Regions from separate parts of the Geobacillus sp. 47C-IIb genome, predicted to be linked through region 3. Evidence: riboswitches for the same ligand, from Rfam matches in the RefSeq annotation. Region 3 holds a riboswitch; each other region holds the start of a gene.

Region 1 (5,510 bases), 960 kb from region 3:
ATGCGGTCCGCCAATTCATCCGCTTCTTGCAAGTATTGGGTCGTCAACAGCACGGTTGATCCCATGCGGACTAAGCGGCGGATCGTTTCCCACATTTGATTACGTGTGATCGGATCGAGACCCGTGGTCGGCTCATCAAGAAAAATGAGCGGCGGCTGGGCGATCAGGCTGGCGGCGAGATCGAGGCGCCGACGCATGCCGCCCGAGAAATGTTTTAACGGGCGTTTGGCCGCTTCTGTCAAGCCGAATTCCTCCAATAATTCACTTGTTTTCCGTCGCGCCTCTGCTCGGCTCAGTCCGAGAAGTCTACAAAAGATCATCAAATTTTCTACAGCGCTGAGCGTTTCGTCAACGGACGCATATTGGCCGGTGACACCGATCAACTGTCGGACAATTTGAGGTTGCTTGACGACATCGTACCCAAAAATTTGGGCCGAACCGCCATCCGGGCGCAACAAGGTCGCCAACATTCGAATGGTTGTTGTCTTGCCGGCGCCATTGGGTCCAAGCACTCCATAGATCGTGCCGGTACGTACACGCAACTCGAGGCCATCTACGGCCCGATGGTCGCCAAAAACTTTTACCAATCCGTGCGCTTCCACTGCCCACTCTTGATGCTCGGAAGCGGAGCGGTGTTTGTGTCCCATTTTTGTGTCCTCCTCTTTACAATGATTTGTACATGGCAAATCGTAGCACGCTATTATGAACAGAATGTGAACAAGGAACAATTTTTTGATTTACCCACTCTTGCAATTTTCCCGGTTTTGGTATATGCTTGTTCCAGTAACATGATAAATACTATATATCGTTGTGTTTGTTTGCTTTAACAACTACATATGGTGATTGCAAGCAATGGTGTCCATCAGGACTTAATAGGGAATCCGGTGCGAATCCGGAACTGCCCCCGCAACTGTATGTGCGGACGAAATGGGATGGCCACTGGCGGTGAAAGCTTGCACGGCACGCCGCTGGGAAGGACCCAAAGTAGGACGATGCACGAGTCAGGAGACCTGCCTTGCTTGGAAGTTTCATGTTCTTCGGGGTGTGAGAAGATGAAACGATAGGGAAATAGAAAAAGGAATCGTATGCCTTTTTCTGTCTGTCGTTTCATCCGCTCGTTCACCCGAGCGGATTTTTTTATTGAAGGAGAGGGAAAACGAATGACAGCGGTCACGAAATCCATTGTTGTTGATGATCAAGGAAAAGAGAAGTCGCTTTCGCGCAGAGAGTTTGCCGCGTTAATTGAGCAGGCGACGGCAGGCTTTGTCCGTTTGTCGCTTGAGGAATATGAAGAGCGTGTATGGCAGCTTCTCAGTCGAAAAGAGTTCGTCACCGTTGATCAACTGTATCAAACCGCTATTTTAGAAGGGTTGTCGTACATTAGTGAAGAGGAGCCGGAATGGACGTTTGTGTGCGCGCGGTTGTATTTGCGGATGATGTACCGCGAGGCGGCACGGCAGCGCGGGTACGATGCGCGCGAGCGGTATGGTGATTTTTATTCATTAATCGTTTCTTTGACAGAACAAGGGGTGTACAGCCCGCTATTGCTTGAGCGTTATACAAAAGAAGAGATCGAGACGGCTGGCTCATTTCTTGATCCAGACAAAGACTTGTTGTTTACGTATATCGGGTTGCGCACGCTCGCTGACCGTTATTTGGCCCGCGATTATGAGCGGCGGCTGTACGAACTGCCACAAGAACGGTTTCTCATCATTGCTATGACCTTGATGGTGAACGAACCGCCTAAGCGGCGCCTCGAGTTGGTGAAGGAAGCGTATTGGGCGTTAAGCAACCTATATATGACGGTGGCCACGCCGACACTTGCCAATGCCGGGAAGTCATACGGTCAGTTGTCAAGCTGCTTTGTCGACACGGTGGATGACAGCTTGCAGGCGATTTACGACAGCAACACTGACATTGCCAATTTATCGAAGTCAGGCGGCGGCATCGGTGTCTATCTTGGCAAAATCCGTTCGCGCGGCAGCGACATCAGAGGATTTAAAGGTGTTTCGTCAGGCGTCATTCCGTGGATGAAACAGCTGAACAATACGGCGGTGAGCGTTGATCAGTTAGGGCAACGCAAAGGGGCGATTTCCGTCTATTTAGATGTGTGGCATAAAGACATTTTTGCCTTTCTTGATGCACGGCTCAATAACGGCGACGAACGGCTGCGCACGCACGACTTGTTTACCGGTGTTTGCATTCCTGATTTGTTCATGGAACAAGTCGAACAGCGAGGCGACTGGTATTTGTTTGACCCACATGAGGTGCGGAAGGTGATGGGGTTTAGCCTCGAAGACTTTTATGATGAGGAAAAAGGGCGTGGCAGCTTTCGCGAGAAATATTGGCAATGCGTCAATGAGCCGAGACTGTCAAAAGAAAAAGTGCCAGCGATTGAAGTGATGAAAAGCATTATGCGCAGCCAGCTCGAGTCGGGGACGCCGTTTATGTTTTACCGCGATGAAGTCAACCGGCAAAATCCCAACCGCCATCTTGGCATGATCTACTGTAGCAATCTTTGTACGGAAATTGCGCAAAACCAAAGTCCGACAGTGACGAAGCAGCAATATGTGAAAGATGGAACGATCATCATCGAAAAAATACCGGGCGATTTTGTCGTCTGCAATTTATCGTCAATCAATTTGGCGCGCGCCGTCACCGATGGAGTGCTCGAACGTTTGATTCCGATTCAACTGCGGATGCTTGATAATGTCATTGATTTGAACAACATTCCTGTGCTGCAAGCAAGCTTGACGAACAAAAAATACCGTGCTGTCGGTCTCGGTACATTTGGCTGGCATCATCTGTTGGCGTTAAAAGGGATTCGCTGGGAGTCAGAGGAAGCCGTCCGCTACACTGATGAGCTGTATGAAACGATTGCTTATTTGGTGATACAAGCTAGCATGGAGCTGGCGAAAGAAAAAGGGAGCTACCCGGGGTTTTCAGGGTCAGATTGGCAAACGGGTGCTTATTTTGAGCGGCGTGGCTACAAAAACCACGGCGAACGGGATTGGGATCGGTTGAAGAGAGAGGTGGCACGCTACGGGATGCGCAACGGCTATCTCATGGCGGTCGCCCCAAACGCATCGACATCGATCATCGCTGGCAGCACGGCGAGCATTGACCCGATTTTTCGAAAAGTGTATGCCGAGGAAAAGAAAGATTATAAGATTCCTGTTACGGTGCCGGATTTAAACGAACAGACGACATGGTATTACAAATCAGCGTATTATATTGACCAGCGTTGGAGCATTAGACAAAACGCTGCCCGTCAGCGCCATATCGATCAAGCAATCTCGTTTAACTTCTACGTCATGAATACGATTAAGGCGAAAGAATTGTTGGAGTTGCATTTGACGGCGTGGAAGTCGGGGCTGAAAACGACGTATTATGTCCGCTCAACGTCAGGGACGATGGAAGAATGTGATGCTTGTGCGAGCTGACCGCGGACAACGCCATGCTATTTGTCGGATCGGGTTTCTTATGTTAGAAGAGATGTCCGGTGAGTGGGTTGCCTAGGAATACGATGACACGAGGGGGAATCGACGATGAACTTGACGAAACGACCGATTATGGATCCAGAAGCGCCAAACCGCTCAACAGGCATGATCAATGGACGCTGCTCGAATGTGTTGAACTGGGACGATATCGCCTACCCTTGGGCGTATGCGAAATATAAGCGGATGCTCGCCAACTTTTGGACGCCGTTTGAAATCAATATGGCGCAAGATGTGAAGCAGTTTCCGCAACTAACCGCACGCGAGCAGGATGCATTTTTAAAAATTATCGGGCTCTTGGCGCTCCTTGACAGCATCCAAACCGATTACGCAGGACGTGTTGCCGATTACATCACCGACCCGAGCATTAATGCGCTGATGATTATGCTCGCCCAGCAAGAGGTGATTCACAATCACTCGTATTCGTACGTGCTCTCAAGTCTTGTACCAAAAGCGAAGCAAGATGAAGTGTTTGATTTTTGGCGGAATGAACCGACGTTGCGCAAGCGAAACGACTTTGTGACGAACGGCTACAAGGCGTTTGCCGAAAAGCCGAACGTCGAGAACTTGCTTCGGTCGATCGTTTTTGACGTGATTTTGGAAGGGCTGTTTTTCTACTCAGGATTCGCTTTCTTTTACAATCTCGCCCGCCAGCAAAAAATGGTGGCGACAAGCACGATGATCAATTACATTAATCGTGACGAGCACATTCATGTTGACTTGTTTGCGAAAATTTTCAAGGAAGTGCTGAATGAATATCCAGAGTATCGGACGCCCGAGTTGGCTGATTTTGCCCGCAGTACGTTTATGAAAGCGGCCGAGCTGGAAATCGAATGGGCTGGGGAAATCATCGGAAATGACATTGATGGCATCGACTTGGCGGATTTGGAAGCGTATATTAAGTTTTACGCCAACGTCCGCGCCCATCAGCTTGGGTTCGACCGTCCGTTTGACGGCTACCGGACAAACCCGCTCCGCTGGATTAAGGCGTATGAAGAAGTCGACCTTGGCAAGTCCGACTTTTTTGAACAAAAACCGCGCCAATATACGAAAGTGCAAGTGGATAACGGATTTGATGAATTATAATGAGGAAAGCCACGTTTGACGATGGTCAGGCGTGGCTTTTTTGTCAGACAAGGCCGTTCGTCTCTCTTTTGATTGATCGTCTTTCGTGATATGATGGCGGCAAACAAGAGAACGGCGGCGCTCCGTCGTGGACGTGTCCTGCGGTTTTTCATAGATGGCAGGACATCGCTGAAAGGGGACGAGCTGCTCGGCAAGATGGTGTCATTTTTCATGCTGGACGGTTTTCACGGTGGGGAAGTTGAGTTCAATACGCAAACAAGTACATGTTTACTCGAGCCGGTCAAACCGATCATTCACTTCTGTATGAAACAGTAGCCTTTTGGCTCGAGACTGTCGGCGGTTTCTTGGATTCCGGCCCGCAGCTGATTGCGCAGATCGTCAGTTTGGCCACGGATATTGCCGAGAAAATAACTTCAGCGCCTACCATCTCTTTCACGACCGTATCGCACTCCATACTAGTTCCTCTTCTTCTGTTTTGATTATACAATGAGAATGGGAAAAAATGATATTGCTTTTGTCGAATGGAGGAGCTGCTTGGTGTATTCCTAATGCTTCCATGTGTCATAGTATCATGAGAAAAAAGCATGTCCCTTGCTGTTGAAATAGGGGAGGGGAGATAGATGGAAGAAATGGAGAAAAAACAGGACATGGAGCGGCTGCGAGAAGAATTGAATCATTGGCTTGCGGAAGAGGAGAGCGATGATGACTGGAAATGGTTGAAACGGGGGGGGGAAGACATTTGTCTTCGTTTCTCTCAACTCGAACCGAAAAATAGGAAATTCAAAATATGGTTTGCTCAAATTTTGCGCGATTATGGCCGTGACATAAAGTTAAAGAAAGAGAATTATCGCAAAGCGAGGAAATTGTTTGAAGAAGCTCTTCGTCTTGATCCGGAAGACGCGGTTTGCCGCTACCATTTGGGGCATC
Region 2 (5,510 bases), 490 kb from region 3:
ACACACGAAGTGGTTTGTGAGCAACGAGAACGACGGCGTCGTCGAGAAAAGACGGGTGCAGCCCACCGATAAGCGGTGCCTTCTTGCGTTGTTGTTGCGGCACAAACGAAAACATCGGCTTCGCCGCTACCGGATGTGCTTGGCGCACAACCGGGGCGGCAAACACGTCATTCAGCAGCCTCGGCGTCATGACGTCCGCCGGCGCGCCGAGCGCAGCTGTTTTCCCCTCTTTTAAAACAAGCACCCGATCGCAATAAAGACTGGCAATGCTCATATCGTGAAAAACAGCGACAACCGTCAAGCCGCGCGCACGTGCGGATTGGGCGAGCTGATCAAGAAGCCGAACTTGCCCGCTTATATCCATATGATTGGTCGGCTCATCCAATAAGAGCAACTGTGGCTCTTGGGCAAGCGCCCGGGCCAAATAGGCACGCTGCCGCTCGCCGCCGCTTAACCGCTCAAGCGGCTCATCGATTTTATCGGCTAAACCGACGGCGGCAATCACCTCTTGAACCACGGTTTCATCTTCTGCCGTCCATGTTGGAAACAACCCGTGCTGATGGGCGTAGCGGCCGAGCGCTACTGTTTCTTTCACCGTATAGCCATACGCCGTTTCCACCGCTTGCGGCAGGACGGCGGCCAACTGCGCCCATTGTTTTGCCGACAACTCGGAAAGCAGCCGACCGCTCATGACAATCTCACCGCTCGCAAGCGGAAGCTCCTTGCTGATCAGTTTCAGCAACGTCGTCTTCCCGCTGCCGTTTGGCCCTAAAATGCCAAACAACTCTCCTTTTTTGACGGAAAACGTCACGCCGTCAAGCACTTGTTTCTGTCCATACCGATGCGATACGGCACGCACATCGAGCATCATCATCCCATCTTTCGTTTCGTTTTTCGGAAAAATAGGGCGGCAAACAACGGGGCGCCGATGAGCGATGTAATGACACCGATCGGCAGCTCACGCGGCTCAATGATCGTCCGTGCCACCACATCGGCGAGCACAAGAAACGACCCACCGTACAAAAGCGACAGCGGCAAAAGCACCCGATAGTTTGGTCCGCACACAAGCCGAACCATGTGTGGGACAACAAGCCCGACAAAGCCGATCGTTCCCGACACCGACACCGCCGCACCGGTGAGCAGCGCGGCCGCTGTCAAAATGATAATTTTGCGGCGAGTGACATCGACGCCGACGTGAAGCGCTGCCGCTTCGCCGAACGCGAACGCGTTCAGTTCACGGGCGTTGACGATAAGCGTTGTCGCACCAATGAGAAAAAACGGAAACAATAATCCGCTATACTTCCACCCGCGCATCGCCACGCTCCCCATCAGCCATGAGATAATTTGCCGCAGCTCCTCACCCGTCAAGGCAATCATGAGCGAAATGAAAGCACTGAAGAAGGCGCCGAAAATAATGCCGGCTAAAATGATCGTCTCAACCGACATTCGCCGTTCAACCGCGCGGGTGAACGCCAACACAGCGGCAAGCGTCGCCATGCCGCATAAGATGCTCACAATCGGCAGCGTAAACGTGCCAAACAACGGCCATTGCCAGCCGAGAAAAATGACGAGCACCGCCCCGACGGAGGCACCAGACGAAACGCCCAGCGTATATGGATCAGCGAGCGCGTTTTTCAACAGTCCTTGAAATGCGGCTCCGGCAAGTGCCAATGAAGCCCCGACCAAAAAGGCGAGCACCACGCGCGGCATGCGGATCTCCATCACAATCGGCACCCAATCCGCCGGCATGTCAGGCGGAAGTGGTATGCCGGTCCATTCAGCAGCAACAATCCGAACAATCGATGAAAAGGGGATCGACAGCGACCCGGTCGATATCCCTATGAGCAGTGAAAAGACGGCCGCAGCAGCGGCCGCGATATATAGCCACGCTTTACTTAAACACATCCGGGTAAATAGCTTTGGCAAGTTCCTCGACTCCTTCAACAAGACGCGGACCCGGCCGGCTCACTAAGTCGGTGTTAACGTCATACACTCGCTTATTTTTCACGGCCGGTACGTCCTTCCAAGCCGTGCGTTTAAGCACTTGTTCGGCTCCGCTGTATGTTGTAATGATGACATCAGGCTTATAGGCAACCGCCTGTTCCTCTGTCACCATCGGCCAACCTTCTAAATCGCCGGCAACATTTCTGGCAGAAATCACCTGAAGCATCTCGTCCATAAACGTCCCCTTGCCGGCTGTATAAAGTTGCGGCGGTGGCTCCACCTCAACCCAGACGTTCACCTGCTTGTCCGCCGGAATTTGTTTTGCTTTTTCCTTCATTTGCGCCAGTTTCGCCTTCATGTCATGGATGACTTGCTCCGCTTTATCCGCTGTTCCGGTTGCTTGGCCGATGAGCTTGATCGATGCATACACATCGTTAAACGACGTGGCGCTATTGATAACAAGCACGGTAATGCCGGCATCTTTTAGTTGCTGCAGGCCGTCTTTCGCGTTATGAGCGCTTGACGCATGGGCGAGAACAAGATCCGGTTTCAAGGAAATAATTTTCTCGACGTTAAATTCCATGCTGCCGACTTTCGTTTTCGTTTTGACGTCGTCTGGATAATTGTCAAAATCGCTGACACCGACAATTTTCTCACCAAGCCCCAACGCGTAGGCAATTTCCGTATTGCTTGGAATAAGTGAAACGATTTTTTGCGGTTCTGCTTTGATCGTTACCTCTTCCCCCAGCCCGTCTTTCACCGTCACCGGAAACGCTGCTTGTTCCGGGTTCTGTTCCTCTTTTTTCGCCGGCTGGGCGCTGTTCCCCGTTCCGCTGTTGCAGCCGACAAGCATAACGGCCAAAGCGACCAGAGCAGCCAATACCGCTGACCATTTCCAACGCTTCATCAGTCGTTCCCCCCTTTAGGTGATATATGTAAAAGAAAAGCGCCCATTCCGTCTAAATCCGGGAATGAGCGCGAAACGGCCTAATGTAAGCACAAAAATGCCTAGGCGACCGTTTCCGCGTCTCACCCCCCGAAGATTCGGAAACTTTTGCGCAAGCAAGGCAGGTCTACTGACTCATGCTTCATCCTACTCTGAAGCCTTCCCATGCGGGAGACGGCGCAAGCCATCCAGCCGCACAGTGGCAATTTCATTTCGTCCGCATTGACAGTTGCGGGGACAGTTCCGGATTCCCACCGGATTCCCTATTAAGCCTTCGCGGCACCTTGCTGCGAGTCTATGAAACTATTCGGATATGGACAATTTTTATATTAAAGCAAGGTTTAACATTTGACAACTATGAATTTATGGTGGCTGACGGCAGGCTATCAGCGGCCCTCTCCCCAGACGGCTCAGCTTCCTTCACCATGTTTCACGCGGAATACAGCACCCGTTCATCGTATTCAATGCCCGCAATTTATCTAGGCACATCACGCACCACCAACAGAGGGTGCGTTAATCGAAATGAACTTCGTCAACTGTATTTTGAAAAAAATAAGGAAAGGTGCCCCTTCTCCGGAGCGCGTCCTTTCCTTGTACAAAATTTATCTCATCACTGTTGAATATATTTGTCAAACACAAATCCGAAATCTTTCACTGTATAGTTCTTTTTCGCTTCAGTAAGCCATTGAAACGCATACTCATTGATCGCCTTAAAATCGGCCGCAACGTTGGTGCCGTCGCCACGCATGTTGGCAAACAGGTTGGCCGCAAGCTCCATACTGCGCTGGGCATAGTCGAATTTCGTTTCGTTTTCCTCACAAATCGTGGCAATGGCCAATAGCGATTTATACAAATCTTTCAATTCCTCGATATGTTTTTTATGAACATCGATCGAGTAGGAGTGCGATCCGATTTTAAATTTGATTTCCGCATCCAAATCGACCGTCCCAGCCGTCTCGAGCGACACATCGGAAATCGGATATTTATAGTAATCATAGCGGCGCAGCGTCCGCTTTTTGCTTGTGGCGCTCGTGCCGTCTAGATGAATGAGTGCAAGGTTGGTGAAACAATACTCATCTGATTTGGATTTAATAAGAAAGTAAATTTTTTCTCCGTCTTCATGCATCACATAATCATCAGCATCGACTTTATCGTAATCTTTCGTTTGAATGACCGAGCCGATGTCGCTCAGCCCAAGCACATCAGCGGCGACTTTTCCAAACATCCCGATTCTCCTCTCCGGTTTTCCTAGTTTTCAATTGACACCTCTGTTTCCGCGTGCCGCACATTGTCTTGCCAAATGAGAGCTGGATGGACGTGTGCGCGGCTTTCCGCCATCGTCAGACAAACAAAAGATAGCTATCGTCTAATGCCTTCCATCTAATATTACGTGCACAAAGGAGAAAAGTTTCATTCCCGTAAAAAACAATCACCCACAACTTAGCACTCGTAAATGCGGAAAGGGGCGATCACGCCATAAAGGCCACTCTCCGCATGCCAACAGCCGTTTCCGTTGATCACCCAAAACGGAGTGAACCGACGGTTTCGTCCTCAACTGCTCGGCAGCCGTCACATTTTCCTTGCCATCCGCAACACTTTTTGCTTGTTTTAGTCTTCAAAAAAGAGGCCGTATCGGCCTCTCAGCTTGTCGACAAAGTCGACAAGCTGTTTTATTATGAAGGTAAGACGAGGGAGAAATGGAGGAAAGGAACGATGCTTCGGCCACACCAAGAAGATGGGCGCTATACCGAAACCACGGTGAAACTGGATGATCTGGTTCCAGAGGATCACTTGGTAAGAAAGCTGGATGCGGCCATTGATTTTTCTTTTATCTATGATGTGGTGAAAGATCTCTACTCTCCTGATCATGGACGTCCGAGCATTGATCCAGTGATGTTGTTTAAAATGTATTTGATTCAGTATGTATTTGAGATTCGCTCCATGCGTGAAACCGTCGAACAAATCCGAACCAACGTCGCCTACCGTTGGTTTTTAGGACTTAGTCTTCATGATCCCGTTCTCATCACTCGACGCCAAGTAAAAACTATGCGCGTCGTTTCGCTGGAACGGATGTATTCCATCAAATTTTTTCACGGATTTTTAAAAGAAGCCTTTGAACACGGATTGGTAGATTCGAGTGTCTTGTACGTAGACTCCACTCATGTCAAAGCAAGCGCCAATAAAAAGAAGTTTACAACGGAAATGGCAGAAGTCGAAGCCAAAGCCTACCAACAGGAACTCGAAAAAGAAATCGAACGGGATCGGATCGCTCATGGAAAATCGCCGTTGCCATCTGAGAAAAAAAAAAAACGGGAAGTAAAAGTAAGCAAAACGGATCCGGAGAGCGGACTGTTGGTGAAAAATGAACGGGAGCGAGTGTTTGCCTATTCGTATCATACAGCTTGTGATCGCAACGGATGGATTCTACAGACCTACGTGACGGCAGCCAACGTCCATGACAGTCAAGCGTTTTTTGTGCTGTTCGAACGAGTGAAACGGGAAATCCAATCATGTCCGGAAGCCGTGTGTGTAGACGCAGGATATAAAACTCCTGCCATTGCCAAGTATTTACTCGAACAAGGGGTAAAGCCGATTTGGCCGTACACTCGCCCGAAAACAA
Region 3 (5,510 bases):
TTTCGCAAAAAGGCGGGCCGTGAACGGCCTGCTTTTTTTCATTTTTGAATCCGCTCGCTAACCAGCCGAGGGTGTTTGATGTGGCAAAGCTGAACGGCTTGTACAACCATCCGCAAACATTACCTTGCGGATGGCGGTGGTCTATTGTGATCGTAAATAGGCCGTTTGTGTCATCAGCAATCGGCTACATCGATCTGCTTTTTTGATGATAAATGAAAGGAGAAATGCTTTTAATCAAATAAACCGTAATTATATTATGTTAACAAAAGAGGAGCCGCCCAACTATCTGTTAACCACGGGGCGGCTGGTGGCAAGCAGCAATGCGGGCGGGGCGGTCCGGGTAGTCGGTGAACAAGCCGTCAACGCCGATGGAGCATAGACGTGCCAAATCGTGTGGGTTGTTCACCGTGTAGACATGCACGATGAGCCCGCGGCTATGAGCGGCATCCACCCACTCTTGATTGGCGAGTGAAAGCGGCAAGCCAACGCCATCGGCATAGACGGCGACCTGCTCTAGCAGCTCGTTCGGGCTTATACGAGCCGTCTCGCGTTCTCCAATGAGCTGAATGAGCGGAATGCTATTTGGGATGAGCGGCCTTAGCGTCTGCAAACTCTCGGGGTGAAACGATTGAAATATGATGCGTCCGCGCTGTAAATAATAATGTTTTTGCAATAGCTGTACGACCGATTTTTCGATGCCGGGCTGCTTTAGTTCAATGTACAAAGGGGCATCGATTCGTTCTGATTTCAGCGTGTGTATGATGTCCTCAAGTGTCGGGATCGGTTCGCCGGCAAAGCGCTTACCAAACCAGGAGCCGGCATCAAGACGCTTCAGCTCGGCGAGTGAAAAATCGCCAACCTGCCACGGAGAACGGCGAGGGTAGACGGTTTCGGCATTCGTCGTTCGGGCGAGTGTTGCATCATGCATGGCGATGAGTTTTCCGTCTTTCGTCATGCGCACGTCAACCTCAATATAATCAGCGTGCATGCGGGCGGCAAGCCGGTAGGAGGCAAGTGTATGCTCCGGTGCATGTCCGGAAGCACCGCGATGGGCGATGATGATCGGCTCGCGGGTGACAGACGGCTGTTGTGGAGCAGCAGAGGAGGCTAAGCCTAGCGGTAACCATACCAAGAACGAGACATAAAGCCATATTCGATGCAACGTCATCCCCCCTTTCTGTTTCCAGCATACCTTATTGGAATGAAACGGTTGTGAAGACAAGATGAAGAGATGGTAAAACGTGCGGAACGTGAATGCTTATCCGTATTTTTCCACTTGATGCAAAACGATATTCGTTTTTACGTATAAAGGAAGCCACTATGCTGCATACTGTGAATGACGACAAACACGTTGGGCTATAGCCAAGTGGTAAGGCAACGGACTTTGACTCCGTGATGCGCTGGTTCGAATCCAGCTAGCCCAGCTGAACGTCTGGTCAAACCGGAGGGGCTTTGAGCCGGTGAAAACGGTCTCCGCTATATATCGGCGCGGGGCCGTTTTTTATGGTTTCAATGCGATCGGTGGAATACATCGAAGCGATTGACGGCCACACAATGGTTTGGTTCACATCGCCGCGTTCGTGTCAGTCGTTCGAATGAAAGATCGTCGACAAAAAACTGCTGAGGCAGAAGGATTTTGGCGAATGACGGCGAATGCAAAACATGAAAGGGGAGAGCGACAATGAAAACAGCCGATTTATGCGATCAATTTTTAGACGAGTTGCAAGTATGCGAGTTGCCGTTCCAATCGTACGGCGGAAAGCGGGCGTTTTCCGGGCCGATTGCGACGGTCGATGTGTTTGAAGACAACGTCCTTGTCCGAGAAGCGCTGGAGACGGTGCCGCCGGGGACGGTGCTCGTGGTCGATGGAAAAGGCTCGCGCCGCGTCGCGCTATTAGGCGACCGGCTGGCGCAAATCGCTTGCGAGAGGGGGCTTGCTGGCGTCATCATCCACGGCTGCATCCGCGATTCAGCGGAAATTGGCGCCATGCCGATTGGCGTGATGGCGATCGGCACATGCCCGGTGAAAAGCAAAAAAGAGGGAAAGGGCTCACGCGACGTTGCGCTCGAGTTTGGCGGCGTCCGCTGGGAGCCAGGGGCGTACGTGTACGCTGATGCGGACGGCGTTGTCGTCGCCAACAAAGATTTGTTGGCGAAAAATGGTTGACGGCTGCGGTCGAGTCTCGTTCAATACAACGAACAGGTTGAGGCGATGGAGATGGAATGGCATGAAGTGCGTTCATTGTATCCAAATCAATTTGTGAAATTACAAGTATTAAAGTCCCATTTAGAGGGAGATCAAGAAATCATTGAAGAGGTGGCTGTTATCGGAACGGTTTCCGACAAGGATGCAACTCGTGAGTTGCTGCAATCGAAAGGGAATCAGCTTGTTTATCATACTAGCCACAAGGAGATTGTTTTAAAAGTTCGGGGAGCGATTGGCCTGAGAGGGAAATTTCATTATGCAGATTGAATATCGTGAAGGCTTGCTGTTTGCATCGATCGAAATCGTTTATCAAGGAAGGTCTAAGTTGATTCATAATATGGTGATTGATACTGGTGCGGCGAAAACAGTGATTTCTCAAAATGCAGTAGAAGATATTCATTTGCGGGTAGAGCCGGGCGATCGTATTGTGGCTTATTACGGAATCGGTGGGAAAGAGTACGCGTTTACAAAAAAATTAGACTGTATTCAGCTAGATTCTTTCCAGCTAAGAGAGTATGAAATTGATTTTAGCGGGATGGACTATGAGGGGATTAACGGTTTGTTAGGATTGGATATATTGCTGGGCGCTGGATTTGTCTTAGACCTGGACAAGTTGGAGATGTATCGTTCTGGTTGAAATGGAACGCCCGCTCGAAATGCCAAAAAGAAGGAAAAGGCGCCCGCGACGTTGCGCTCGAGTTTGGCGGCGTCCGCTGGGAGCCAGGGGCGTACGTGTACGCTGATGCGGACGGCGTTGTCGTCGCCAACAAAGATTTGTCGGCAAAAAACGGTTGACGGCAACGCATTGGTTGTACTACGATGAAAACGGATGCTTGTTCCATGACAGCGCATATATGGCGGTAAGACAAACAAGGTGCCTAGCCCGCTTAGGGCTTGGGTGAAAAGGGAAGCTCGGTGAAAATCCGGCACGGTGCCCGCCACTGTGATGGGGAGCTTTGCGGCAGCAAGTCACTGAAGGATGCTTCGGGAAGACGCCGCCAAGCGATGATCCTAAGTCAGGAGACCTGCCTTGTTTGGATCGGACGGATGCCTACGGGACTATAGGCAGACGTGCGGGAGAATGACGGCTTTAGGGGCCCTGTTTGGGCCGTTTACGGCTTTCGTATACATTTTTCTGCACCTCTGCTGTAGAGGTGCTTTTTCTTTTGTCGAAAAACCGTCCGTCTGCCGCATTTCATTCTACCATTCTAGCAAAAGGAGGGATTTGGTGGCGACGTGGGATTTGCGGGGAATGAAGCATCATGTGCTCATTTGCAACGGAGGGACGTGCCTCCGCCATGGCGGAGATGACGTGACAACGGCGGTGCGCGAGGAGATCGCCCGTCTCGGGCTTGACGACGCTGTCCATACAACAAGGACGCGCTGCAACGGACGATGCCAAGACGCGTGCGTGATGATCGTCTATCCGCAAGGCATCTGGTATCGACAGATGACGCCGGAGCGGGCGAAGGAGGTTGTGCGCGCCCATTTGGGTGAGGGGGTTCCGATGCGGGAGTGGGCGACGTATGAATACGAAGGCGAATTGGTGTTGACGCCAGCCGGCGAACGGGAGGCGCCAAGCGGAAAACGGAAAACGGAACATGCTGCGAAAGGAGTGAAGGGATAAATGAAGAGAGCGGTTCGATGGAGCGGAATGGCGGCTTTGTTCGTTTCCTATTTTTTGTTGACAAATGAAAATGAAGCGTATGCCATGCATATTATGGAAGGATTTTTGCCTGTCAAATGGGCGCTGTTTTGGTGGCTGTTGTTTTTGCCGTTCTTTGTGTTCGGATTGCGGCGGCTTGTGCATACGCTGAAGCAGCACCCCGAACATAAGCTTCTGATGGCGTTAGCTGGCGCGTTTACATTTGTATTGTCGGCGTTGAAAATTCCATCCGTCACCGGCAGCAGCTCGCATCCGACCGGGATCGGCTTCGGCTCGGTTTTGTTTGGACCATGGGTGATGGTGGTGATCGGCACAGTCGTTCTTCTCTTTCAAGCGCTGCTTCTTGCCCACGGAGGAGTGACGACGCTTGGGGCCAATGCGATGTCGATGGCGATCGTCGGCCCGTTCGTCGCGTACGGAGTGTATCAACTGTGCCGAAAAGGGGCGGTATCCAATCGAGCGGCTTTGTTTCTTGCCGCTTGTTTGTCTGATTTGGCTACATATGTCATGACGTCCCTGCAGCTTGCCCTGGCGTTTCCGTCTCCTGATGGGGGAGTCACCGCCTCGTTTTTGAAATTCGCCGGCATTTTTGCCATTACTCAAGTGCCGTTGGCGGTGACGGAAGGCATCATAACGGTAATCGTCTGGAACTGGCTTTCCTCCTATCAAGCTTCTCCGCTGTTCCAAAAGGAAAAGGGGGCGTAATGCGATGAAGAAAAATGGCTTGCTCGTGTTGCTGGCTGCTTTGCTTGTCATCATTCCTCTTTGGTGGGCGCGCGGATCGGAATTCGGTGGAACGGACGATCAGGCGGAAAAAGCCATTCAAACGCTCAACCCGCATTACCGGCCGTGGTTTGAGTCGATCTTCACCCCTCCAGGCGGCGAAGTCGAAACGCTTCTGTTCTCGCTGCAAGCCGCGCTTGGCGCCGGCGTGATCGGCTACGTCGTCGGGTTGTACAAAGGGCGTTCGGAGCGGAAAAACAGCCATGATTCGCGAGTTTGACCGTTGGGCGTATGACAACCGGCTGCGGGCATGGCGGGCGGAGTGGAAGCTGATCGTGGCGTTTGTTATGCTTGCCGTTGTCATGATGGGCGGCTGGCGCGAACAATGGCTTGTGCTCATCGGAATGGCGTATTGGATTGTCGCTCGTGCACGAGTGCCGTTTTCCGTGTATGGAAAAGCGATGCTCGCCGCCTCCGTTTTTTTAGGGCTCAGCCTGCTGACGCTCGTTGTGTCCGTGTCGGTTCCTTTTCAAATAACTTTCATCGACAGCCAGCTGCAGCCGGCTGCAAAGCTCGCCGTCCGCTCCCTTGCCGCCTGGTCGTGCTTGTTTTTCCTTCTCATTACGACGCCGGCGCCGGACTTGATTGCGGTGCTGAGGCGAATGCGGCTGCCGGCGGCGCTCGTGGAACTTTGCTTTCTTATGTATCGCTTTATCTTTTTGCTCGAGCAGGCGGCCGCAGAGCTGATGCTGGCGTTGCGGGCCCGCAGCGGGGGAACGCATTGGCGGCATGGCGGGATGCTGATGTACCAACTATGGATGAAAACGTGGCAGTCGTATGAAGCGTTCAGCCGTTCGCTTGCGGCGCGTGGAGGCGTCGCGTCGGCTGGGCATACGCATCAGCGGGAAAAAGCGC

Evidence for each region. Region 3 has a riboswitch for cobalamin ahead of IC804_RS00870 ((2Fe-2S) ferredoxin domain-containing protein). Riboswitches for the same ligand answer to the same signal wherever they lie in the genome.
Region 1: it holds a riboswitch for cobalamin, as region 3 does, so the genes downstream of both, IC804_RS14385 (ribonucleoside-diphosphate reductase subunit alpha) here and IC804_RS00870 ((2Fe-2S) ferredoxin domain-containing protein) in region 3, are expected to answer to the same signal.
Region 2: it holds a riboswitch for cobalamin, as region 3 does, so the genes downstream of both, IC804_RS03285 (ABC transporter substrate-binding protein) here and IC804_RS00870 ((2Fe-2S) ferredoxin domain-containing protein) in region 3, are expected to answer to the same signal.

The regions. Positions count from the first base shown of each region.
Region 1 is NZ_CP061473.1:2,842,957-2,848,466, forward strand. Features, by position in the region: gene IC804_RS14380 (ATP-binding cassette domain-containing protein) at 1-647, opposite strand, end outside; cobalamin riboswitch at 837-1,033, shown strand; gene IC804_RS14385 (ribonucleoside-diphosphate reductase subunit alpha) at 1,161-3,443, shown strand; gene IC804_RS14390 (ribonucleotide-diphosphate reductase subunit beta) at 3,549-4,583, shown strand; gene IC804_RS14395 (hypothetical protein) at 4,674-4,898, shown strand; gene IC804_RS14400 (tetratricopeptide repeat protein) at 5,204-5,510, shown strand, end outside.
Region 2 is NZ_CP061473.1:653,602-659,111, forward strand. Features, by position in the region: gene IC804_RS03275 (adenosylcobinamide amidohydrolase) at 1-874, opposite strand, end outside; gene IC804_RS03280 (FecCD family ABC transporter permease) at 871-1,905, opposite strand; gene IC804_RS03285 (ABC transporter substrate-binding protein) at 1,892-2,851, opposite strand; cobalamin riboswitch at 2,993-3,192, opposite strand; gene IC804_RS03290 (PH domain-containing protein) at 3,501-4,115, opposite strand; gene IC804_RS03295 (IS1182 family transposase) at 4,604-5,510, shown strand, end outside.
Region 3 is NZ_CP061473.1:162,945-168,454, reverse strand. Features, by position in the region: gene IC804_RS00900 (glycerophosphodiester phosphodiesterase family protein) at 290-1,168, opposite strand; tRNA gene IC804_RS00895 (tRNA-Gln) at 1,353-1,424, shown strand; gene rraA (ribonuclease E activity regulator RraA) at 1,682-2,167, shown strand; gene IC804_RS00885 (hypothetical protein) at 2,219-2,473, shown strand; gene IC804_RS00880 (retropepsin-like aspartic protease) at 2,463-2,843, shown strand; partial or broken gene IC804_RS00875 (S-adenosylmethionine--2-demethylmenaquinone methyltransferase) at 2,861-3,001, shown strand; cobalamin riboswitch at 3,062-3,254, shown strand; gene IC804_RS00870 ((2Fe-2S) ferredoxin domain-containing protein) at 3,435-3,833, shown strand; gene IC804_RS00865 (energy-coupling factor ABC transporter permease) at 3,834-4,577, shown strand; gene IC804_RS00860 (energy-coupling factor ABC transporter substrate-binding protein) at 4,582-4,875, shown strand; gene IC804_RS00855 (energy-coupling factor transporter transmembrane component T family protein) at 4,859-5,510, shown strand, end outside.